DNA from 2 places in the Paenibacillus sp. SAF-068 genome. Region 1 is predicted to be linked to the other one. Evidence: riboswitches for the same ligand, from Rfam matches in the RefSeq annotation. Region 1 holds a riboswitch; the other holds the start of a gene.
The links. Region 1 has a riboswitch for glycine ahead of sdaAB (L-serine ammonia-lyase, iron-sulfur-dependent subunit beta). Riboswitches for the same ligand answer to the same signal wherever they lie in the genome.
Positions count from the first base shown of each region.

Region 2: linked by a shared signal. The riboswitch ahead of gcvT (glycine cleavage system aminomethyltransferase GcvT) and the one ahead of sdaAB (L-serine ammonia-lyase, iron-sulfur-dependent subunit beta) in region 1 are both predicted to bind glycine.

Region 1 covers NZ_JBQCJX010000005.1:145,843-158,441, reverse strand. Annotated here, with positions in the region: gene ACTHPG_RS23440 (methyl-accepting chemotaxis protein) at 1-2,074, shown strand, start outside; gene ACTHPG_RS23435 (arsenic transporter) at 2,258-3,550, shown strand; gene ACTHPG_RS23430 (phosphate ABC transporter substrate-binding protein) at 4,117-5,043, shown strand; gene pstC (phosphate ABC transporter permease subunit PstC) at 5,159-6,094, shown strand; gene pstA (phosphate ABC transporter permease PstA) at 6,097-6,984, shown strand; gene pstB (phosphate ABC transporter ATP-binding protein PstB) at 6,997-7,752, shown strand; gene ACTHPG_RS23410 (phosphotransferase enzyme family protein) at 7,988-8,965, shown strand; glycine riboswitch at 9,285-9,409, shown strand; glycine riboswitch at 9,414-9,549, shown strand; gene sdaAB (L-serine ammonia-lyase, iron-sulfur-dependent subunit beta) at 9,663-10,352, shown strand; gene sdaAA (L-serine ammonia-lyase, iron-sulfur-dependent, subunit alpha) at 10,342-11,319, shown strand; gene ACTHPG_RS23395 (alpha-glycosidase) at 11,492-12,599, opposite strand, start outside.
Region 2 covers NZ_JBQCJX010000002.1:89,531-102,129, forward strand. Annotated here, with positions in the region: gene ACTHPG_RS14455 (helix-turn-helix domain-containing protein) at 1-779, shown strand, start outside; gene ACTHPG_RS14460 (alpha/beta hydrolase family protein) at 913-2,070, shown strand; gene ACTHPG_RS14465 (ABC transporter substrate-binding protein) at 2,097-3,077, shown strand; gene ACTHPG_RS14470 (hypothetical protein) at 3,074-3,856, shown strand; gene gcvPB (aminomethyl-transferring glycine dehydrogenase subunit GcvPB) at 4,075-5,658, opposite strand; gene gcvPA (aminomethyl-transferring glycine dehydrogenase subunit GcvPA) at 5,655-7,010, opposite strand; gene gcvT (glycine cleavage system aminomethyltransferase GcvT) at 7,007-8,143, opposite strand; glycine riboswitch at 8,363-8,464, opposite strand; glycine riboswitch at 8,468-8,590, opposite strand; gene gcvH (glycine cleavage system protein GcvH) at 8,934-9,326, shown strand; gene ACTHPG_RS14495 (PTS mannitol transporter subunit IICB) at 9,746-11,203, shown strand; gene ACTHPG_RS14500 (BglG family transcription antiterminator) at 11,242-12,599, shown strand, end outside.

The DNA of each region.
Region 1 (12,599 bases):
ACCAATGAAAGCAGCGAAACCTGCCAAACCAAAACATAATCCGAATAAAAAGAAGAAGAAAAAGAAAGGTTTCGTCTGGAATATAAGGAACAAACTATTGGTCTCCTTCCTGGCAGTTCTGCTCCTGCCAAGCTTGGCAATCGGCTTGATCACACTAACGATGGCTGAAGATGGCGTACAAGGACAATTAATGGATAGTGCCAAGCAAAGTGTGAGCACTGCCAATACCATTGTAGAAAGCCAAGTGAATTACAAGATTCATGACATTAATTATTTTGCGGATGCACTTGATCCGACCTTGATTAAAGGGGAAAACGATAGTACAGAGATTCAAATGAAACTGGAGCAGTATCTGGGTTTACACCCGGATGCCATGAACATTTTTGTAGGAACAACTGACGGAGTCATGGTTCGAGGTAAACCAACAGCGAGCAGCACACGGGGAGATGCATATGATCCCAGGGAGCGGGAGTGGTATACACTTGCGATGGAGAAACCAGGTACCGCTGTCGTATCAGCTGTGTCCGTGAATACGGATGGCGTTGCCGTTGTATTTATCTCCAAAACACTAACGGATCAATCCGGTGTTGTTGGTTTGTCTCTGGATCTGACAGATCTGCAAGAGCAGGCATCCATTAAGGTGGGTCAAGAAGGCTACGTTATTATTATGGACGCGAACAAAAATTATGTCGTTTCTCCTGTAGTAGAGCCAGGTACACAGGAAACCAGCGGATCGCTGGATGAAATGTATGAGGGTCAAGAAGGACAGTTCGATTACGTATTCAACGAGCAACCGAAAATGATGATTTTTGCTACAAATGAAGCAACAGGTTGGAAAATAGCTGGAACGATGTTCAAAAGTGAGATAACTAATGCGAGTAAGGACATTCGCATGATTACGTTGATAGTGATTCTCGCGGCCACGTTCCTTACGCTCATCTTTATTATCTGGTTCACACGATCCATGCTGCGTCCAATTAAACGATTGCAGGAATCGGCCAGAGCTGTAAGCAAAGGTGACCTGACCGTGAAAATGGAAACAGGCCGTAAAGATGAAGTCGGTGATCTGGCGAAGTATTTCGAGCGCATGGTGGATAACCTGCGGATGATGATTCTTGGTGTACAGGAAACGACAGAGCAGGTATCTGCTTCTTCTCAAGAATTGTCTGCCAGTGCAGAACAAACGACCAAAGCGATTGAACATTCAACACTGGCTATTCAGGAGCTGGCCGAAGGTGCGGAGCAGCAGGTGAACAGCGTGAAAGACGGATCTAGACAGATGAGCCGAATGGCAGAAGATGTTCGAATGATGTCGGAGCGCGTGCAATCGATCACGGCAAATATGCGGAATACATCTGGTGCAGCTTCTTCTGGTAATGAAGCAGCAGGACAGGCTGTGGCGCAGATGAACAGCATCCAGGAAACGGTGGAGCAGCTGGGAACGGTGGTTCAGTCTCTGAATGCCCGTTCGGTAGAGATCGGCAGCATGGTTGATGTCATTGCCTCCATCTCCAAACAGACCAACTTGCTTGCATTGAATGCTTCCATTGAAGCGGCTAGGGCAGGTGATGCAGGGCGCGGGTTTGCTGTCGTAGCAGGAGAAGTACGTAAACTGGCAGAAGAATCCGGCAGCTCGGCAGCGCAGATCGGTGAGGTGGTTCACAATATCCGTCAGGATATGAATGCCGCTCTAATCGCCATGAATGCCGCCCAGACTCGGGTGGGAGAAGGGATTCAGGCCGTGAATATTTCGGGACAATCGTTTGCCCAGATTCGGGAGGCGGTGGAAGATGCCGTTCATACACTGGATGACTTGTCCGAAACAACGAAGCAACTGGAGAACGGTGCATCCCACGTAGCGAAGGCCATGAACGATATTTCGAATGTGACCCAGGAATCGGCTGCAAATACAGAATCCGTATCTGCATCTTCGCAGGAACAACTGGCCTCGGTTGAGGAAATTGCATCATCGTCTGCACATCTGAACAGTATGGCAGAACAATTGCAAGGATTGCTTGGCATGTTCAAAATGGTTGAAGATACACCGAAGGAGAAGGGAAACGATAAACCCTAGGATGTAGACTACCATGATGTACCACGCTTTTTTCGAATAGAAGAAAATAAAGATAGACATTGCTCCTGCGGCCCTGTATAAATATATCGTCTGGTTCTTCCGCGCATCATGCGGTGTAATCTAACAATATAATGATAGAGTGAACGATAGAATATATCGAGACAGGGTACAGCAGGAGGCACTATGGTATACGTAGCGATATTAATTTTTGTAGTAACGATCACCTTGGTGATCTGGCAGCCTCGGGGGTTGGGCATCGGTTGGACTGCCTCGGGTGGTGCATTGCTCGCCCTATTGTGTGGAGTTGTAAGCTTGAACGATGCTTCGGATGTGGCATCCATTGTATGGAATGCAACGCTGGCCTTTGTGGGCATTATTATGATTTCTCTAATTCTGGACGAGACGGGTTTCTTCGAATGGGCAGCCCTTCACATGGCAAGGCTGGCCGGAGGGGACGGTCGCAGACTGTTTTTATACTCCATTTTGCTTGGGGCCGCGGTGTCTGCCTTATTCGCAAATGATGGTGCAGCGCTGATCCTGACGCCAATTGTGCTCGCAATGGTGCGTGCGTTGAAGTTCGATGAGCGCATGGTGCTGGCTTTTGTGATGGCGAGTGGATTTATCGCGGATACCACATCGTTGCCGCTGGTCGTCAGCAATCTGGTCAACATTGTATCGGCTGATTTCTTTGGTATTACATTTGTGGAATATGCAGTACGCATGGTTGTGCCGAATCTGTTCTCAATTATAGCGAGTACGGGGATGCTGTTTTTGTTCTATCGCAAAAGCATACCCCGTCGCTACGATATCTCCGCGGCACGCGATCCGAAGGAAGCAATCCGTGATCCACGGATGTTCCGAATCGCCTGGTTCATGCTTGGACTGTTATTGGTAGCTTACGCATCCAGTGAGTTTCTCCCGATTCCGGTATCGGTTATCGTTGGCTTCGTTGCCTTGCTGTTCGCTGTACTGGCACGCAAGAGCGAGGCTGTTGACCTCAAACGGGTAATCAAGGAAGCACCATGGTCGATTGTGGTGTTCTCGGTGGGCATGTATATCGTCGTATATGGACTGCGTAATGCAGGATTAACAGATCATCTGAGTCGCTGGCTGGATGCCATAGCAGAGCATGGTCTGCTGGCTGCTTCGCTCGGGATGGGTATCATCGCGGCAGTATTGTCATCGGTGATGAACAACCTGCCGACCGTTTTGATTAACCTGCTAGCCATCCAGGGTGCGCACACCGAAGGTATTATTCAAGAAGTATTGATCTATGCCAATGTCATTGGTTCCGATCTGGGTCCCAAAATGACTCCGATAGGGTCTCTTGCCACCTTGCTGTGGTTGCATGTGTTATCCCGCAAAGGTGTGAAGATTACATGGGGATATTATTTCAAGGCTGGCATCATCCTGACCATTCCCACCTTGTTAATTACCCTAGCCGGGTTGGCATTGTGGTTATGGATTCTGGGTTAGAAAAAGTAGTTTTACATTAAGTATCCATAAGATAATTCTGTTGTAATGTAAAAAGCTGCTCTCACAGCTGGTGCGCTACGCACTGGCAGCGAGGCAGTTTTTTTGTTCATCTTCTGTGTCTTCTATAGAAGGAATGAAAATTCTCTATTTCTATTATGCACCTAACCAATTACAGAAGGCCAGCCTCCGATAGGGTTGGCCTTTTTTGCCTACTTCCCAGGCTGAACATTGAAATGACTGAGATTCAACGAGCGCTGACACAGCGCAGGGGACGGAACGATTGTGGAAAAGCGAAGCGTTCGCCTTTATCCCCGGATGTATTCCTTTGAAAAAAAAATCATATAAATCCGGGGATAACAGCGATTGAAACAACGTCCGTTCCCGAAGCGGCCACTTCAGCGCCAAATAAATCCCAAATATTTCAATATACAGCCGATATTTTTAACATTGCGTTTACAAAACACTGTTTTTAAGATGACATACCGAAACTACAATGATTAAAGAGTTGATGGTGAACAAACAAATTCACAAAACGCCATCACTACATTGGGGGAGGAAAACAAAACATGTTTAAAAAGTTGCCGTTTATTTTGATGACCTTAACGTTCGTACTGGTACTCGCAGCATGCGGATCGAAAAATGACGCTGGTACAGAGGGTGCCGCAAGCAATGGATCAGGAGAAGCTGCTACTGAGCTTAGCGGTAACATTCTGGCAGTCGGATCGACAGCATTGCTACCTCTGGTAGAACAAGCTGGACAGAAATTTATGGCAGTTGATGAATATAAGAACGTAACGGTTCAAGTTCAAGGTGGCGGTAGTGGTACTGGTTTGACACAAGTATCTGACGGACAAGCTACAATCGGTAACTCTGATGTATTTGCAGAAGAGAAACTGGAGGACGAAGCCAAAGTAAAAGAACTGGTTGACCATCAGGTAGCAGTAGTAGCTATGGCTCCAGTTAGCAACAAAGCTGCAGGTGTAGAAGATTTGACGAAGCAACAACTGATCGACATTTTCTCCGGTAAAGTAACGAACTGGAAAGATGTTGGTGGCGCGGATCAAGCAATCGTTATTGTAAACCGTCCGAGTAGCTCCGGTACTCGTGCAACGTTCGAGAAGTATGCATTGGGTGCAAAAATGGATGATATCCAAGGTTCGATTCAAGAAGATTCTTCTGGTAACGTAAAAAAATTGGTTTCTGAAACGCCAGGTGCTATTGGTTACCTTGCCCTGTCTTACTTGGATGACAGTTTGCAAGTATTGAAATACGAAGGTGTAGAAGCAACAGTGGAGAACGTAGAAGCAGGAACTTATCCAGTGTGGGCTTACGAGCACATGTATACCAAAGGTGAGCCGGATGCAGCAACAAAAGCGTTCCTGGACTACATCCTGAGTGATGAAATTCAACAAAATGACGTGACAGAACTTGGATACATTCCAATGTCAGGTATGAAAGTAAAACGCGATGCAGCAGGTAATGTGGTTGAGTAATCTTTGAACTTGCGCATACAGCGAAAGAGGCGGACTTAGGTCCCGCCTCTTTACGCGGTTTGCTCTGAAATAATCCCATATTTTGCATTAATTCTACTATAGAAGGATGGTTGTTATGGAACAGACCGAAGGGGGAACGGTAATGAATAACAAGTTGAAACCGCGCCGGCCCTTAAAAGAGAAACATTATTGGGAAGAGTGGACGGGACGGATTTATACGTCGATTTGTGTCGTTTTCCTGATCGTTGTCATGTTTTCCATTGTTTATTTTGTAGCGTCCAAGGGACTATCGACATTTTTCCAGAATGGAATAAGCATAAGTGAATTTCTGGGTGGGAAAACGTGGAATCCAACTGGAGAACCTGCTTTCTACGGGGCATTGCCGTTCATCACAGGTTCTTTCATTACAACCTTGCTTGCAGCATTGATCGCGAGCCCGCTTGGCTTGTGTGCAGCACTCTTCATGACAGAGATTGTCCCGGGTAAAGGGAAAAAGATATTGCAACCTGCGATTGAGCTCTTGTCGGGAATTCCGTCCGTTGTGTACGGATTTATCGGTCTGAGTGTCATCGTACCGTTGCTGCGCAGTATCTTTGGTGGAACAGGCGTCGGGATTGCAGCCGGATGTCTTGTTCTCGCGGTCATGATTCTTCCTACGGTGACAAGTATTATGGCAGATGCGTTGTCCGCGTTGCCAAAAGGATTGCGTGAATCCTCCTACGCACTGGGGGCCACTCGCTGGCAAACCATCTACCGTGTCATTATTCCAACGACCTTACCAGCGTTGTTGACAGGTGTCGTGCTCGGTATGGCTCGTGCTTTTGGTGAAGCACTTGCTGTACAGATGGTTATCGGTAATGCACCGCATGTTCCGACATCCTTGCTCGAATCGGCTTCAACATTAACAAGTGTAATTACACTCAGCATGGGTAACACCACGATGGGTTCCGTTCATAACAATGCACTGTGGAGTATGGCGCTTGTCCTGTTGGTGATGACATTTGTCTTCGTCATTCTGGTTCGCCTGCTTGAAAGGAGAAACCGGGTATGAAAATGAAGGCAAAGACGGTAGATAAAATTGCAACCTCCGTTATCGTTGTATTGGCCCTGTTCATTGTTATGTTATTGCTCGGCCTGCTTGGATTCATCATGTATAGAGGTATTGGACATATCAGCTGGAACTTCCTGACGAGCGCACCACAGTTGCTCAAGGGTGGCGGCGGGATTGGTCCACAGCTCTTTAACTCGGTATTCTTGCTTATCCTGACATTGATCGTTACCATTCCACTTGGATGGGGCGGCGGAATTTACATGGCGGAATACGCCAAACCGGGCAAGATTACCAGCTTCATTCGTCTGGTCGTTGAAGTGTTGTCATCATTCCCGTCCATCGTTATCGGTTTGTTTGGTCTCTTATTGCTAGTAAATCAATTTGGTCTTGGCTTCTCCCTGATCTCGGGTGCCTTGGCTCTGGCAATCTTTAACTTGCCACTGATGGTGCGGACAACGGAGCAGGCGTTCCGAGCTGTTCCGAAGGAACAGAAGGAAGCCGGTCTGGCGCTTGGACTGTCCAAGTGGAAAATTATCACTTCCATTCTGCTGCCCGTGGCATTGCCGAGCTTGATTACGGGTACGATCCTGGCATCGGGCCGGATCTTTGGTGAAGCAGCCGCGCTGATGTTCACCGCAGGTATGAGTAGTCCGCCATTAGACTTTACAGACTGGAATCCGACGAGTCCAAGATCACCGCTTAATCCTTTCCGTCCGGCAGAGACACTTGCTGTTCATATCTGGAAAGTGAATAGTGAAGGCATTGGGCCAGATTCCAAAGAAGTGGCAGCAGGGGCATCCGCCGTGCTTGTCATTCTCGTGCTGGCGTTCAATCTAAGTGCACGCTGGATCGGTCGGGTTGTATTCCGCCGCATGACAGCTTCGAAATAAGGAGGAACCAACATGGCCATACCTTTTGGTACGGAACAGTTAAGCATATATTATGGACATTTTCAGGCGGTTAAACAGATCAGCCTGACGTTTCCTGAAGCAAGCGTAACGGCTCTTATTGGACCGTCTGGTTGCGGTAAATCCACGTTCCTTCGGTCACTTAACCGGATGAACGACGAGATTGCCGGTTCCCGTACAGAGGGACATATCTGGATGGACGGTAACGATCTGAATGAGCCTGGAACCGATGTAATCAAGCTTCGCCAGAAGATTGGCATGGTGTGGCAGAAGCCGAATCCTTTTCATAAGTCCATCTACAACAATATCGCGTTTGGCCCCCGCTACCGTGGTACGAAGAGTAAGAAGGCACTGGATGAAATTGTGGAAAAAAGCTTGCGTCGTGCAGCACTCTGGGACGAAGTGAAAGACAGACTGAACGAGTCAGCTCTGTCTCTCTCGGGTGGACAACAGCAGCGTTTATGTATCGCCCGCGCCCTGTCTGTTGATCCGCAGATTCTGCTGCTCGATGAGCCTGCATCTGCACTTGACCCGGTATCTACCGGTAAAGTTGAAGAGTTGATTACCGAGCTCAAGAAGGAACTGCGGATTGTTATTGTTACCCATAACATGCAGCAGGCAGCACGTATCTCGGATTATACAGCTTACTTCTATCTGGGAAGCATGATTGAGCACGGGGATACAGAACATATTTTCACGAACCCGGACAATCGTCTGACCCAAGAATACATTATGGGCCGTTTTGGTTAATTGGATCATGGAGTGTCACATAGAGCAACAGACAGAGAGATTAAGAGATAAATAGAGAAAAAAAGAAAGCGCAATGCCTGGACGGTTGTTCGGGGGTTGTGCTTTTTTAATTTAATTCTGAAAGAGTTTGCTGCGTGTAAAGCTAGTATGCTACGATATTCAGTGCAAAGATAGCGTTTACATAACTCCGAAGGAGATGTTGATAATCACTACGGATCAGAGGTCTTACGACCATATGGCAGCTCAGATCATTAAGAACTATAACATGGAGAAACCTGTCGTTTCCTATATTCGCCACAATGAGAATCTGACGTATCATGTCGTTGATGAAGCAAATGGGCAGAAGTATCTGCTACGTATTCATCAAGCCGCATATGCAAGTATGACGGGCATTCAGCATACCCCTCCTGCACTGGAGGCAGAGATGAACCTGCTTCATGAGTTAAATGCAACGACAGCATTGCGCGTACAACATCCGGTACGCAATCTATCGGGAGATTGGGTCACGGTATGGAGAAGTGAGGAAGGGAAAGAGATTTGCTGTACAGTATTGGAGTGGATTGAAGGTAGGGACATTCAGCAGGGAGAACGGCTGACAACAGAGCAGATTATGGACTTGGGTGTTCAACTGCAGACACTGCATCAACATGGGCGTATACAGCAACAGAAAGATCGAACAAAGGCACGGCCGGCTTATGGCAATATCCATGAGAACTTGATCATGCTAGGACAGCTGGAGGAAGGTGTCCGATTGGGGATTTTTACAACGGAAGACTTCGATCTGCTTCGTGAGACGTTTGAGAACATTAATAAGCAGCTAGCAACGTACCCACAGCACGCGGAGACATGGGGGATCATTCATGGGGATATTACGCGCAACAATCTGCTGATCACGGGTCAGGGGATTTCCATGATTGATTTTTGTCTACACGGTTACGGTTATTATCTGTTCGATGCCGGTGGGGCAGCGCTTATGTTCAATCGGGAGGAACGTGACATATTCTTATCTGGATACACGAAACAAACCGCACCGCTAACAGAGCGAGATATCCGGCTGATGGAAGGGTTCATGTTGATCTTTACACTGGGGTATTATGCCTTTCAGATGGCGAACGAGTCGAGGCACGAATGGATGAAAGATCGTATGCCGAAGCTATGCAGCAAGTATTGCAGACCTTATGTACAGAACAAGAGCATCTTCTACGAACTGTAAATTGTAATCCGGATGTGCATGGGTTGCCTGAACACCCGAACAGTTCATGGACAATATCATAAAATAGCAGTAAGCACTCATCGATGGAAGGATAATGAAGTGTGAGCTGTATATATACGATATTTTTAACGTAATAATGTGATGAAAGTTGACAAAATATTCTGGTTTTCATCGATTCTATGCGAAATGAAGGAAATACACCCAAAGAAATCGTTAAGTTTGTTGACACTGATCTTCCGGTCGATTAATCTTAATGAGAAGAAATGAACGACTTCCACTACTGTTCTGACATAAGCTCAGAATGGTTCCATACAGCGGATGATAACGAGCGGGAGAGACCTGGGATAGCCGAGCACAATGGCTAATGTTCAGGCACCGAAGGAGCAAGCTGCTGCGCACCCGGCGCAGTGGTTAATCTCTCAGGTAAATGTACCATCGTTGGACGCAACTCTGGAGAGTGCGCGAACTGCGCCACCCAAGGGGTATATGATCAGTCAGGTTGGTGATCTTGCCTGTAATTGCAGGCCGTTCACCTCGTCCTTGGACGCTGCTGATCATGAAACTCTCAGGTATCGAGGACAGAGAGAGGGCCTGAGGCCTTCTTCTGTCCTTTTTTGATGTCATCATTCAGTAATTAAGGAACATTATGGAATGTGATCCTGGATGGAAATGACGAATACAATTGGAGGGTTACAAGGTGCGATTTAAAGATGTTTTTTCAATTATTGGCCCGTCGATGACGGGGCCTTCAAGTTCACATACAGCTGGAGCAGCAAGGCTGGGAAGAATTGCTCGTCAGTGGTTAGGTTGTACGCCTGAACGTGCCCGGCTGACGCTTTACGGTTCATTTGCTGATACGTATCAGGGGCACGGAACAGATCTGGCACTGATCGGTGGTCTGCTGGATTATGTTACAGACGATCCGCGTATCCCGGATGCAGAGCAATACGCAGAAGAAGCGGACATGGATGTTGAATTTTATACAAGTGGTCTGCCTGCTCCTCATCCGAATACCGTCAAAATCGAATTGTGGCACGGAGAACGTGCCTGCTCCTTGATTGGTGCTTCTATTGGTGGTGGAAGTGTATCGGTGCATGCGATGAATGATTTTCGTGTTCAGATTAGTGGTGAGTTTCCGACACTCGTTCTGCGACATGCAGACAAGGCAGGGGTACTTGCGTCAGTAACATCCACAATTAGTTCATCGGGGGTTAACATCGGGTATATGCAGGTGGATCGGAAAGCCCGTGATGGCGAAGCGCTGACCGCGATGGAAATGGATGGGGCGCCTAATCCTGAGATGCTCCAACGTCTAAAGGAGCTGGACCATGTGCTGGACATTCGTGTTATCGATTTGAAGAGAGGGGTTGATTCGAATGCGATTTAAACATTTGCACGAGCTGAATACGATCTGCACAGCGGAATCCAAAACGATTGCTCAGCTGATGATTGAGGAGCAGGTTCAGGAGACCAATACACCGGAAGCGGATGTTGTGAAGCAGATGTCTGAATATTATCAGGTAATGAAGGAAGCGGTACGTAAAGGGTTAACGGAAGATACCACATCACGCAGTGGATTAACGGGTGGAGACGGTAAAAAAATGGCCGATTACATTCGCAAGGGTGAGACTTGCTCAGGGGATGCTTCCGCACTTGCCATGGCATACGCCCTGTGTGTATCTGAAGTGAATGCCTCCATGGGCCGCATTGTAGCAACACCAACAGCCGGTTCCTGCGGCATTATCCCTGGTGTGTTTATTAGCTCACAGGAGCGATTTGGCTGGACGGACGAACATTTGGTGAACGGGTTGTTCTGTGCAGGCGCAGTTGGTTATGTTATTGCGAACAATTCATTTATCTCCGGGGCCGAAGGGGGTTGTCAGGCGGAAGTGGGTTCAGCGATTGGCATGGCTGCGGGTGCCATGGTTGAACTGCGTGGAGGCACACCGGAACAGGTCGTTCATGCCGTAGGCTTGGCGTTAAAAAATACACTCGGTCTCATCTGCGATCCGGTCGCAGGTCTCGTCGAAATTCCGTGCATCGTCCGTAACGGACTGGGTGCAGTTACGGCGCTGGCTGCAGCCGACATGGCCCTGGCCGGAGTGCGTAGTGCCATTCCGTCAGATGAAGTTATCGACGTCATGCTGGAAGTAGGCAGTGCGATGCCGAGCCGCCACCGGGAGACGGCCCAGGGCGGACTGGCCCAAACACCAACCGGTCGTAAAATGATGCAAAAGCTGGCTAAACCGAAGGCCAAGCGTGCAGAGCCTGATACGGAGTCGAAGCCAACGGATTCTGAGACAACTGGAATTGGGGCGGACCATGCTCAAGTGGACACCGACCCTCGGGTTTGATCTGAACCGGGGCCACCGAAATATAACGTGACATTTTGATGTATAACCGCGATATAAAAACAAGCGTCCGCGAACCCGAATCCGGGTTCTGCAGGACGCTTGTTTAATATCGCCAAATGATGCGAAGATGGACTCGCTTATATATGACCTCAGGTATATGTGTTTAATGAATCTAGTCCTGGCTCACAGGCGTACTCAGTACGGCATATCCATACGCGGGCAATTCAATGGCAAGCACGCCATCTTCCTTGGCGGTACGATGGTTTCCGCCAAACAGCTCGGTCCATTCCTCGTCACCAGCTTCCAGCTCGACAATAGCCGTCTCCTCCGAGCGATTGAACAGAACCAGAATGCGTTCCTCTTCATTCTGCCGCTCTAATACCAGTTGGCTGCCATCAGGACGAGCCTGAAGGAAACGAACGGTGCCTTCTGCACGCAGGGCAGGATGAGCATGACGCAGGGAGATCAGTTTCTGATAAAAGTCGAACAGCTCACGGTCCTGCTTCGCTTCATCCCATTCCATGCATTTACGGCAGCCCGGATCATGCTCGCCGTCCATGCCAATCTCGTCTCCGTAATAGATGCACGGCGTACCCATGTAACTGAACTGGAATAACGCAGCCAGCTTCATCTTGCGCTGGTCGCCTTCACACAGCGTGAGCAGCCGCGGGGTATCGTGGCTGTCCAGCAGATTGAATGCTACTTCGCTGGCTTGAAGCGGATAACGGGACAACTGTCGTCCGATGGAGTTCGCGAACTGTTCGGAGTGCATTGTATTTTTCACAAAGAAAGCATTCACGGCATCGGTAAACGGATAGTTCATGGACGCATCGAACTGGTCGCCTTGCAGCCAGGCGGAAGACTCGTTCCATACTTCGCCCAGAATGTAGGCTTCCGGATTGGCAGCCTTGACTACGCGGCGGAAATCCCGCCAAAAGGCATCATCCACTTCGTCTGCGACATCCAGCCGCCATCCGTCCGCACCCACTTCCTTGATCCAGTACTCGGCAACCTTCAGCAGATAGTCCTTAACCTCGGCATTCTCCGTATTCAGCTTTGGCATGTGCGCTTCGAATCCAAAGGTCTCATACGTAGGAATGCCCTCCTTCACGTCGAGCGGGAATTCATGTACATGGAACCAGTCTTTGTATTTGGATTGTTCTCCATTCTTCTGCACATCTACAAACGGCGCAAAAGTCTTCCCGGAATGGTTGAACACAGCATCCAGCAGTACGCGAATTCCACGTGCATGGCACAGCTCGACCAGTCGTTTCACGGTA
Region 2 (12,599 bases), on a different contig from region 1:
GTAGATACAGCATCGCAAGTGTATCTGATCCGATCTCGGGTAGTTTACTGGCGCTTGGTCTGCTTCCAAAGGCGGCGGCTTTTTATCCCAATCACGAGTTATACAATCGCATGACCCGGCTGCACTCTTATGAGCTTGGGGAGGGGGCAATTTGGCAAGAAAATGTGGAAAGATTACGTGTGGCGGAGCCCAACCTTATTTTTTGCACTGACAGTCTGGCAGAACAGGCACGAAAAGAGCTGGAGCATATTGCGCCTACGGTCCCCATCCCGTGGTTATCGGCGGACTGGCGACAACAGCTGCGAACCATTGCAGAAGTGATGGAGCAACGAGAAGAGGCTGAGGGATGGTTGGCAGAATACGACAGAAAAGCAGAGACAGTCTATCACAAAGTTAGACGTAAAATTGGTGGAGCTACCGTAAATATATGGCGAATTACTGATACGGAGTACCGGATTTATGGAAAACGTAATGCTGGCGCGGTCCTCTATAATGATTTTGGACTGACGGCTACACATCGTCTCGACGAGATCACTGTTTTTGAATCAGTGACGAAAGAAGCACTGGAAAACTACGATGCAGACATCCTCATTATCATGGTGGATTCCACAGAGCAGGCAGTCAAGGAATGGAGGGCACTTCAGATCAGCGAACAATGGCAACGTTTGGCAGCGGTGAGACATGAGCATGTGTATGAGGTGGGAACCGAAAAATTATTCGAGTATTCAGCTTGGTCGCATGATCGGGCACTTTCTTACTTTATGCGGTTATTTGGCTGACCAAAGTCCAGTTCAATCCGTTTAAATATCCATGTTTGGACGGAGCATTGAATGATATGATAATCATTGAGAAAGAAAATCATTATCAATTCAAGGAGGTGACTGTTCCATTTCTGGAAAGCCGCCTTGGAATCTGGAGCAATTATACGAAGTACCTGAACGATTCCAACTCTCCGAAGATCTACATACCGGAGTTAATTCCTTATTCTATGAGGGTGTTTCATACAAAGGACGTGCTACTCGCATATTTGCCTACTATGGAATCCCGGACTCAATCTCTCCGGACGAGGAAGTGCCAGCTCTTATATTGGTCCATGGTGGAGCTGGCACAGCATATAAGAGCTGGGTGAAAGAATGGATGGCAAGGGGGTATGCTGCGATTGCCATGGATCTGGAAGGACATGTTCCATACGGGGATGAGGAACACACAGAACGAATGGAATGGCCTTCACATCCATGGAGCGGACCAGTGAAGCAAGGTGTATTTGCCGATTACGAGCAGCCTGTAGAGGACCAATGGATGTATCATGCGGTAGCTGCCGTAATAAAGGCCCATTCACTTCTCGGCTCCTTCAAAGGGGTGGATAAACATCGAGTAGGCATAACCGGAATTTCCTGGGGAGGGATCATCACAAGTTTGGTAGCAGGACTGGATACTAGGCTTTCTTTTGCCATGCCTGTTTATGGATGTGGGTATTTATATGAACCAGGTTCCTATTATGGAATGGGCTTTGCTTCTATGCCGGAGGTAGATGCTGAACGTATTCGTTTATTATGGGATCCCTCTACTTACCTCTCCGGGAGTCGACTACCGATGTTGTGGCTTAACGGGAGTAATGATACACATTTTCCGCTATCCATTTTCAACAAGTCCTATGAAGAGCATCTCAACTGTTACCCGATTAACAGACATAGCAGATTAAGTCTTCATCCGGGTCTTGGGCATTCATACAAGGATGCATGGACATGCAGTGAGGTCTATGCATTTGCTGATAGTATCGCTAAGGGGGGACCGGCACTTACTGAGATACGTGGAGAACAGTTCGAGGGTGATTGGTTCAGCGTACATTATGCCTCATCCGTTCCGATTCTGGAAGCTACGTTGTATTGGTGTAAGGACGATAGGGATTGGAGGATTACCAAATGGGAGACGATCCCCGCATCGTTGGATGCAATAAACAACAAAGCAATGATACGTCTTCCAAAGCATGCTGTTTCGTTCTTTGTGAATATGAGAAATGAAAAGGGCTGGATTACGAGTACACGCGTCATGAAAATAAGAAAAGAATAACCAATGAATAAGGGGATTTGTATAAAATGAAACGACGGAATCAACGCAATTTAACTATAACCGCAGTTTTGCTTGCAATGCTAGTTCTGATCGTGGCCTGTGGCAACGAAGTCAAACCAGGTGTGTCTGCCGAGGAACCAGCGCCACAGGAACAATCTGCATCTAATGATACTAATGATGCTACTTTTACATTTAAGGATACAACCGGAGAGCAGACGTTATCTCAAGAACCGGTGAATATCGCTTCAACAGTGACATATTTGACGGATCACCTGATCGCGCTTGGTATGACACCGAAAGCCACGGTGAAGTCACAAAACGAAGATTTCCCGTTATATTTGAAACCTTTCTTGAATAATGTGGAGATCATTGGTGAACAAGGTAAAGTTAGTGCCGAGAAATTGCTATCTCTTGGGCCAGATCTAATTATGACGGATACGAACAGCGAAGAGCAGTACGAGAGTTACGCCAAGATTGCTCCAACGGCGATGCTGGAGAATGGGTATGTAGCACCTGACTGGCAGACGGCATTTCGCGCAACTGCTGCTTCGTTTGGTCTGAACGATAAAGCTGAGGAAGTAATCACTGCCTATGAAAAAGAGAAAGCGGAGGCGATCCAGAACGTACACGCCAAAGCGGAAGGTAAGACACTTATGGTATTGCGTATCAGAAATGATGTTCGTTACTACGGAGATATGGATTATAGATGGCTTTACGACGATTTTGGCTTCTCCAGACCGGATGTTTTCCCGGAGACAAGTGCAGAAAGTCGGTATGAGGTGCTATCGAATGAAAAACTGCCAGAGATTAATCCGGATTACATCATCCTGATCAATGATAATGACGAAATCTATAATAATCTGGAGAGTCTTGGAATTTGGAAAAATATGAAGGCCGTGAAGAATAATCAGGTATTCCAGGTGGCGTCGGATTCATGGTTTGGTGGTTACGGACCTAATGCGGCGACTTCCATGCTGGATGACCTGACTCGTTTGTTCGGTCAATGATGCGCGAGGGGATACGTGAGGAACTGAGGGTCCACTTTAATCTTGTAGACAAACTGCATGGTGTGCCTGTTGCATCCTTATATGGCGATTCTATTCTGGACCCGGAGAAAATGAGCAGCTTCTTGTCCACCTACCAACAGTTAATCGAGGGGCATGACCAAACGGTCGCCGCAGCCTATTTCACCAGTTGGTTTGGAAGTGTAGCAGCTGCACTGCAATATATCGTCACGGTGTATGATGCAGCTCCCAATCTCTCGCTTGCCAATCTCAATGTACATTTGATGCAGGAAAAGGGATATACGCGAATTACTTTTCAACTTGAAAAACTGGAGGTTGACCTCGCTCCGAATGATTCGGAAGGAAGAAGCGTCTGGATTGAAGCAGAATTCAACCGTTTCTACAGTCGGACTGCACGTCCTTTAATAGAGTGTTTGTCCTACGTTTCGGGGTTGCATGTCAGCATGTTGTGGGGGCAGTTGCCAACGGCTTTGGAAAACTACAGGGAGAACATCTGTGAAGCATTTCAGCACGAAGAAGCTGTCATGCGCAAGTTAACTGCTGTTGAACATGTTATGCAAAATGTGCTGACTCCTAATGTGTTTGGGCTGGGAAAGAATCCGCTATGTGTCAGAACTCGCATGATTGATCATCCCCTGGAACCATCGAAGAGACTTGCGATCAAAAATGTATGTTGTCTTCAATACTTACGGCAAGGTCGATCCTATTGTTACACTTGTCCGCGTTTGGGGAAGAAGGAACGGGCTAATTGGAAGTCTTAGACTGAAAGAATACAGGACAGTGATAGGGGCCTAATCGGAGAAGAAAAAATAACAGCCGCGCTTCTGCGTGGCTGTTATTTTTTAAAACGGATAACTAATGTAAATGTTCCCTGTACTTCGTAATTATTTCACCCACCAGGCGGATACCGTACAGATACGAATGGTATGCTCAGGAAGGGATATTGTAGGAGCACTACGTATACAGGTTATTACTTGGTTTAACTGCAAGCGCAGTTCAGTACAGGTTTGCGGGCAGCAGTGGTCTCATCCAGACGAGTCACCGGTGTGCCATAAGGTGCGTTGAGTACCAATTCAGGTGTCTCTTCCGCTTCTTTGGCAATCCGTATCATCGTATCAATGAACCCATCCAGCGTTTCCTTGCTTTCAGTTTCCGTTGGCTCGATCATGATGCATTCCTCCACATTGAGCGGGAAGTATACCGTAGGCGGATGATATCCAAAATCAAGTAATCGTTTGGCAACATCCAGTGTACGCACACCATATTGCTTCAGTCCCCGACCCGACATGACAAATTCATGTTTGCATACACCTGGATACGGAATCTCATAGTAAGGTGCAAGACGGGCCATCATATAGTTGGCATTCAGTACCGCACACTCCGATACACGACGCAAACCTTCTGGTCCATAGGTGCGAATGTAGGCATATGCACGTACCAGGATACCGAAGTTTCCGTAGTAGGCTTTGACCCGACCAATCGATTGATCACCTTCACGATCAAATGCATACATACCATCTTCATTCTTGATCACCATTGGTTTAGGCAGGAACGGAATCAGACGGCTCTTCACGCCAACGGGTCCTGCACCTGGTCCACCACCGCCATGAGGCGTACTCATCGTTTTGTGCAAGTTCAGATGCACCACGTCAAAGCCCATATCACCCGGACGCGTAATGCCCATAATGGCATTGGAATTGGCTCCATCGTAATACAACAAGCCACCAGCCTGATGCACGATGGATGCAATCTCCTGAATATCTTTCTCGAACAGACCAAGTGTATTCGGGTTGGTTAGCATCAGTGCTGCCGTATCCGAACCAACAGCTGCTCGCAGTGCATCGAGATCCACCAATCCATCTGCGCGCGATGGAATCGTCACCGTTTCGAATCCTGCAACCGTTGCACTTGCAGGGTTGGTCCCGTGAGATGAATCGGGCACGATGACTTTGGTACGTTGTTCACCACGACCTTCGTGGTAGGCACGAATCATCATAAGTCCGGTCCATTCCCCATGGGCACCAGCGGCTGGTTGCAGGGTTACCGCATCCATACCTGTCAGCCCTGCAAGGTCGTTTTGCAATGTATATAACAGTTCAAGTGCACCTTGAATGCTGGATTCATGCTGATAAGGGTGGATTTTGGCGAAGCCATTGTAACGTGCAACATCCTCATTAATCTTCGGATTGTATTTCATCGTACAAGAACCCAGCGGATAGAATCCGTTATCTACGCCGAAGTTGCGACGGGACAGCGCAGTATAGTGTCTGATAACATCTACCTCAAATACTTCAGGCAGTGCCGCTGCTTCCGAACGGAGCATTTCCCGGGGAATCAACGTGTCAACAGCCTGACGAGGAACGTCACATTCCGGCAGGGAATAAGCGACGCGTCCAGGACTGCTGAGTTCAAAGATCAATGATTGTTCCGGAGCAGGAGATAAGGACTGTGCGCTGAATGTTGTAGCTGTCTCAGATTGAGCCGTAGTGGAGACAGAGGCGCCCATTTCGGATTGTCCTTGTACCGTTGTTGTCGTTGTCGTTGTCGTCGTTTCCTGAGTCACAGCGATCCCTCCAATGCTCGTGCGAATTCGTCGATCTCTTCCTTACTGCGTCGTTCGGTAACAGCAATCAGCATATGTCCGGCAAGCTCCGGATAATCACGTTCAAGCTCATAGCCACCGATAAAGCCCGCATCCAGCAGTTTCAATTGAAGGGCATCCACGTCGGTTCCTTCAGGCAGCTTAATCACAAATTCATTGAATGTTGGGGCATTAAACGTTAGGCTAACGCCGGGAATCGCAGTTAATGTATTCAGGGTGTAATGACTCTTTAGCAGATTCAGATCTGCGACATCAATCATGCCTTGTTTACCCATAATGGACATATAGACAGATGCGCTGAGCGCAAGCAAAGCCTGGTTGGAACATATATTGGATGTCGCCTTTTCGCGGCGAATGTGCTGTTCACGCGCTTGCAATGTCAGTACAAAACCGCGCTTGCCGTTGCGATCCGTAGTCTGGCCTACAATTCGACCAGGAATTCGGCGCATATGAGGCTGGGATACGGCGAAATATCCGCATGTCGGGCCGCCAAGTGAAGCGGCGATACCAAGGGGTTGCGCATCGCCAACAACGATGTCGGCACCCAGCTTGCCTGGGGCTTCCAGCAGACCCAGCGATAGCGGGTTGGCACTCACGACGAGCAGACCCTTGTGCGCATGCACGAGGTCAGCGGCTTGCTTTACATTTTCTACGGCACCAAAGAAGTTCGGACTCTGAATCATGACAGCAGCGGTATCATCCGATATGGCGGCTTGCAGGGCATCCCAGTCAGTGACTCCATCCTTATAGCCGATCTCGACAATCTCCAAACGGAGTCCATGCGCATAGGCCTGCAATACCTGACGGGCTTCCGGATGAACGGTACGGGATACGATCAGCTGTTTGCGACGAGTTGCCGCTGCGGCCAGATTGCCTGCTTCTGCAAAGGCAGTTGCGCCGTCATACATGCTGGCATTGGCTACAGCCATACCGGTTAATTCACAGATGTAAGACTGAAATTCGAAAATCGCCTGAAGTTCACCTTGGCTGATCTCAGGCTGATAAGGTGTGTAGGCAGTGTAGAACTCCGAACGTGAAATGACATGATTAATGACCGAAGGGACATGATGATCGTATATGCCTGCACCGAGGAAGCTGGCGTGTGTTTCAAAATTGGCATTGGCGCCAGCCTGTTTGGACATGTGACGTGTCAGTGCATATTCATCAAGTTTCGAGGATACGGGCAGCTCACCCTGATAACGAATCTCTTGGGGAATGTCCTGAAACAGTTCCTCCATCGTATCCACACCGATGGTTGCGAGCATGGCGCTCTGATCTTGCTCGGTCATGGGAATGTAACGGTGCTTGCTCATGCTTGATCAGCTCCTTGAGTAGGTGTCTTTGACGTACGTGTCCGTTTGTGAAAAGGGGTCTTTACGACCTCGGCTTTCAGTTTCTTACCGCGGATCTCAATCTCAAGCGGGGTCCCCAGCGCAGCATAACGGCTGTCGATGAGGGCAAGCCCCAGATTACGCTTCAATGTAGGGGATTGCGTACCTGTCGTCACTTCGCCAATCTGAACGCCTTCAGCGTAAATCGGATAGTGGGGGCGGGGAATGCCACGCTCCAGCACTTCGATGCCGACCAGTTTGCGGGCGGGACCGTCATTTTTTTGCTGTAACAAAGCTTCGTGTCCGATAAAGGGTCCAGCATTCAGCTTCACAAACATGCCAACACCAGCTTCAAGCGGAGAGATGGTTGCCGACAATTCCTGTCCATATAGAGGAAGCTTCGCTTCAAAGCGCAGTGTATCCCGGGCACCAAGTCCGGTTGGCACCAGCCCATGACCTTCACCGGCTTTCATTAATCCATTCCACACTACAGCAGCCTGATCTGCTGGAACATATAGTTCAAAGCCGTCTTCACCGGTATAACCCGTACGGGACAACAGCAACTTTACACCACATACTTCGGCATTCTGCACAAAACGAAACGGTTCAATGGAGCTTACATCTGTATCTGTAACTTTTCCGATAATATCTACAGCCAGTGGACCTTGCAGGGCGAGGAGCGCTGTCTGCTCCGAATCGTTGGTCATGCTTACGCCAGGGATCAGGTGCTCTTGCAGCCATGCCCAATCCTTGTCGATGTTGGAGGCGTTAACGACGAGCATATAATGCTGATCTTCCAACTTATACACGAGCAGATCGTCAACCACACCGCCATCTGGATAACACATCAGGGTATATTGGGCTTGACCCGGAACCAGCGTGGTCACATCATTGGTCATCATTTGTTGCAAAAATGTTTCAGCCTGCTCACCCTGTACCGTGAATTCGCCCATATGGGATACATCGAACAGTCCGGCACGCTCACGCACCGCTTCATGTTCTTTCTGGATTCCGCTGAATTGCACCGGAAGCTCCCAGCCTCCAAAATCAATGCACCGTACGCCTTCATATTGCTGATATAGTGAAAAGAGTGGTGTTCTTAGCAAATCGGACATCCAATCACCTCGTCATGGGCCGTCAAAAACGGCCGAATATACAATCGTGGATCAATGAACCAGGTTATTTTTTTAATTTTCAGCTAGAAGTCATTCGTAGATAAGTATGGTAAGGCAGCTATGGCAGCGCCGATTGGAATCCTGTTTTTCGTTTTTTGGGAAAAAGGAAAAGGACAGGCCAAAGAATCGGCATGCCAAGTAGCACGCTGCATTCTAAGGCTCTGTCCCTTGTACCTGAGAGTTACCCCGCCGCATTAGTAAAGCAGGTTTCCCCTTGGGTGATCATGACGCCCGCACAGGGCGAATAGATGCTCTCCAGAGTTGCGTCCCGTAAAAGTCCTTTTGCCTGAGAGATTCACCCCCGCTTATCGGTGGTTTACTCCTTCGGCGTTACCTCATGTACATCCCGAACCGGGTGGTATGGGTAATCTCTCCCTTTACATTCATCCGCGGGTATAACATAGTCCAATAAACACAATTACTCCTCTCATTAAAACGTGAATCCACTACCGATGTCAAGAACGATATCATAGATAATGATTAAAAACCGAATGTTTATTTTGAATTTTATTTTATCGTTCGTGTATTTAAAAAGGTTACGCTTACTATTCTAATATTCACCAGTATATGTAGAAAGAGTGTATTCAGGTTACGGTTTGAGGAGGCCAATATCAAATAAATTGTGAGGTATCTTGACATTTGATTCAAAAATATCATACGCTATGTTCTGGGAAAAAGGTTAAGGCCAAAGAACGCATGCACTCATTAATGAAAAGCGAGGCGGATATCGATGAGCGAATTGAAAAGTGATTTCCTGTACAGTGAAGAGCACGAATGGGTGCAAACCGTAGGGGAGGATACTGTACGTATTGGCATTACCGAGTTCGCGCAGCATCAGCTGGGTGACATTGTGTTTGTGGAATTGCCTGACCTTGAATCCAATGTAAAAGCAGAAGACAGCATTGGAACGATCGAATCGGTCAAAACGGTGTCGGACTTGTTCTCTCCCGTCACAGGTTCAATTATTGCAGTCAATGATTCATTGCAAGATTCACCTGAACTTGTGAACAGTTCTCCTTACGAGGAAGGCTGGATGATTGAGATTCGTGTTGAGGGAGATCTGACAGCAGCTTTATCTTCATTGATGAATGCAGAAGCGTATCGTAAACATACGGAAGAATAGGATCTACGAACTTGTACTTATTGACATATATTTTATAACAAAATAAAATGAGCTTTATATTGTTTTGACCTGTGTGAGCCTGATGCTTGCACAGGTTTTTTGTGCTTTCCAAGAATGATTTTGATTGAGAATTCAAGCAAATTGTGGATGTAAGTCCTCTGATTGGATCAAGCTATAGGGTAGGATATGATATTGGGAATGACAAATGTCATAGGCAATAAAATCCTTGTGTACCAATGGTTTCAGCGATTATGCATCAATAAAAGCGATTACATAACCTAATGTTGTCATCATTGTTCATGACGAAAGTACGCTTTCATTTCATTGAATAGAAGAGCATTCTCGCTTAGGATTACAGCAGGGGAGAAATGATACCCCTTTCATAAATCATAATCACTTGATCCAAGGAGGATAATACAATGAGTAATTTGGACCAATCGTCCAATTCCAAAGGTGGGCTACGGGTAGGTGTGCAGCGTTTTGGCCGATTCCTGAGCGGTATGGTCATGCCGAATATGGGTGCATTTATCGCCTGGGGATTAATTACGGCTATGTTTATTAAAACAGGCTGGTTCCCTAATGAGACGCTTGAACAGCTAGTCGATCCGATGATCAAATATTTGCTGCCACTGTTGATTGGTTACACCGGGGGTACGATGGTGCATGGTCAGCGTGGTGGTGTCGTGGGTGCCATTATGACCATTGGGGTCATCGTGGGCAGTGATATTCCGATGTTCCTCGGTGCCATGATTGCCGGACCACTGGCAGCATGGATCATCAAAAAGTTCGATAAATCCATTGAAGGTAAAGTTAGAGCCGGATTCGAAATGTTGGTTAATAACTTCTCAGCCGGTATTATTGGCGGGATCCTGGGGATTTTTGCTCTACTGGGTATTGGGCCAGCTGTAGAAGCGATTAGCAAAGTATTGTCTGCCGGGGTGCAAGGTCTGATGAATCTGGGCTTGCTACCGCTGGTCAACCTGATTATCGAACCAGGTAAAGTATTGTTCCTGAACAATGCAATCAACCACGGTATTCTGACCCCGATTGCAACCGATCAGGCAAGAGAATTAGGACAATCTGTTCTATACATGCTTGAATCCAACCCGGGTCCGGGACTTGGTATCTTGCTTGCTTACTGTTTCTTCGGACGCGGAATGGCCAAATCTTCTGCACCGGGTGCCGTTATCATTCATTTCTTCGGGGGAATTCATGAGATCTACTTCCCTTACATTCTGATGAGACCGATTCTGATTCTTGCCGCAATTGCGGGTGGCGTCGCAGGTACATTAACATTCATGCTCACTGGAGCAGGACTTGTTTCAGCACCATCACCGGGTAGTATTATCGCGTATTTCCTCTTAACACCAAAAGGTGGATACCTGCCGATGCTTGCAGGAGTGCTTGTAGCAGCCGTCGTTTCTTTCCTGGTTGCAGCAGTGTTGCTGAAAACAGGTAAACAAAAGGACGAAGATCTGGAGTCTGCATCCAGTCGGATGAAAGACATGAAGAGTCAAGGAACCGTGCCAAACGCTGGCATTACGGCTAATAATCATCGTGAAGCAGACAGAGCCGGGGATATCGCTTCTTCTACATTGAAAACAGATGTGAAGAAGATTGTTTTCTCCTGTGATGCAGGCATGGGGTCGAGTGCCATGGGCGCTTCCATTCTACGCAAGAAGATGAAGGCAGAGGGGATTGACGTTACGGTAACCAATACGGCTATCAGTGATATCCCGCCGGATGCAGATGTGGTAATCACACAACAAATATTAACGGATCGTGCCCGCTCCGTTGCGCCGAACGCAGAACATATATCCATCGACAACTTCCTAAAAAGCCCGGAATACGATGCGCTCGTTGAACGTCTAAAGTAATTGCACGCATTCGTTTTCCCTGAGCCGGAGGCTGAGCTATGAGTATTACCAAAAGACAACGTGAAATCGTGGAGTTTCTGCTGGAGCATCCACATGAAGTCACTGCCGGCGAAATCGCCGTTGAAGTAAAGGTCAGTACCCGAACGGTTCACCGGGAGCTTCAAATGATTGAACAATGGCTTGAACCTATAGGCATGAGGCTGGAAAAAAAATCAGGAACCGGTATCCGAATCGATGCCAGTTCCGATGATCTGGCTGTATTGCGCCAGCAATTGGACGGTAAAGAATATGTGGAGTTTACGCCGGAAGAGCGTAAGCTCTTCATGCTTTGTATCCTGCTTGATGAACCGGAGCCTGTAAAGTTGCTTGCCCTGGCTTCGGATCTGAAAGTGACCGTATCTACCGTAACCGCTGATCTGGACGATCTGGAATCACGCATTCGTCAGGCGGGACTGAAGCTGGTTCGCAGGCGTGGATATGGCGTCAAGATTAACGGAAGTGAGACCATTCATCGCACAGCCATAGCTGCGCTTGCTCTGGAATTTCTGGATGAGTCCGACCTGTTCGGAAGACAACCAGAACAAGGAGGCTCCATCGTAAACCAAAAATTGCTGGATATGATTGGACACGGTGATGTGCTTACAGTAGAAAACGCGTTATGGCAGCCAGATATTGAATGGCTGGAAAACATTCCGGAGCGTCAATACATGAAGCTGCTGATTCAATTATCCGTAGCGGTTGTACGTATTCGTAAGGGCTTTGGCATCGGCCGTATGTCTCCACGAGAGAATACGGGAGATGCAGTTGCAGTGCAGGATGAGATGAAGGTTCCACCTTATATGGCTTCACGTTTGTGTAGTGTGTTATCCACTCAGCTGGGGCTGGCATTCTCCCAAGATGAGCAAGCTTATATTCACAGACTCTTAATGGAGACCGAGCAGCGGATTCACTCTTCGCGGCTGTTGCCAATAGACGATTTGATTTTACTGGACAGGGTACATTCACTGATTGATCAGATGCAGGCGAGAACGCATTACACCTTTCATGAGGATCGTTTGCTTCGTGAAGGTCTGCTTGCTCATATGCAACCTGTAATGGAGCGAATTGAAGGGCACCAGATGATTCGTAATCCGCTATTGCAGCAGATCCGAAAGGATTATGATTCACTTTTTGAAGATGTCAAAAAATCTGTGGGGCAAGCTTGGCCAGGCACAGACGTTCCGGATGAGGAAATTGGTTTTCTGGTCATGCATTTTGGGGCTTCCATCGAGAGATTACGTGTATTGAAACGGGAGATCCGGGCGATCATCGTGTGTACAAGCGGAATTGGATCATCACGGATGCTGTCTAGCCGTCTGTCCAAGGAGATTCCCGAGATTCGCATCATGGATAGCGT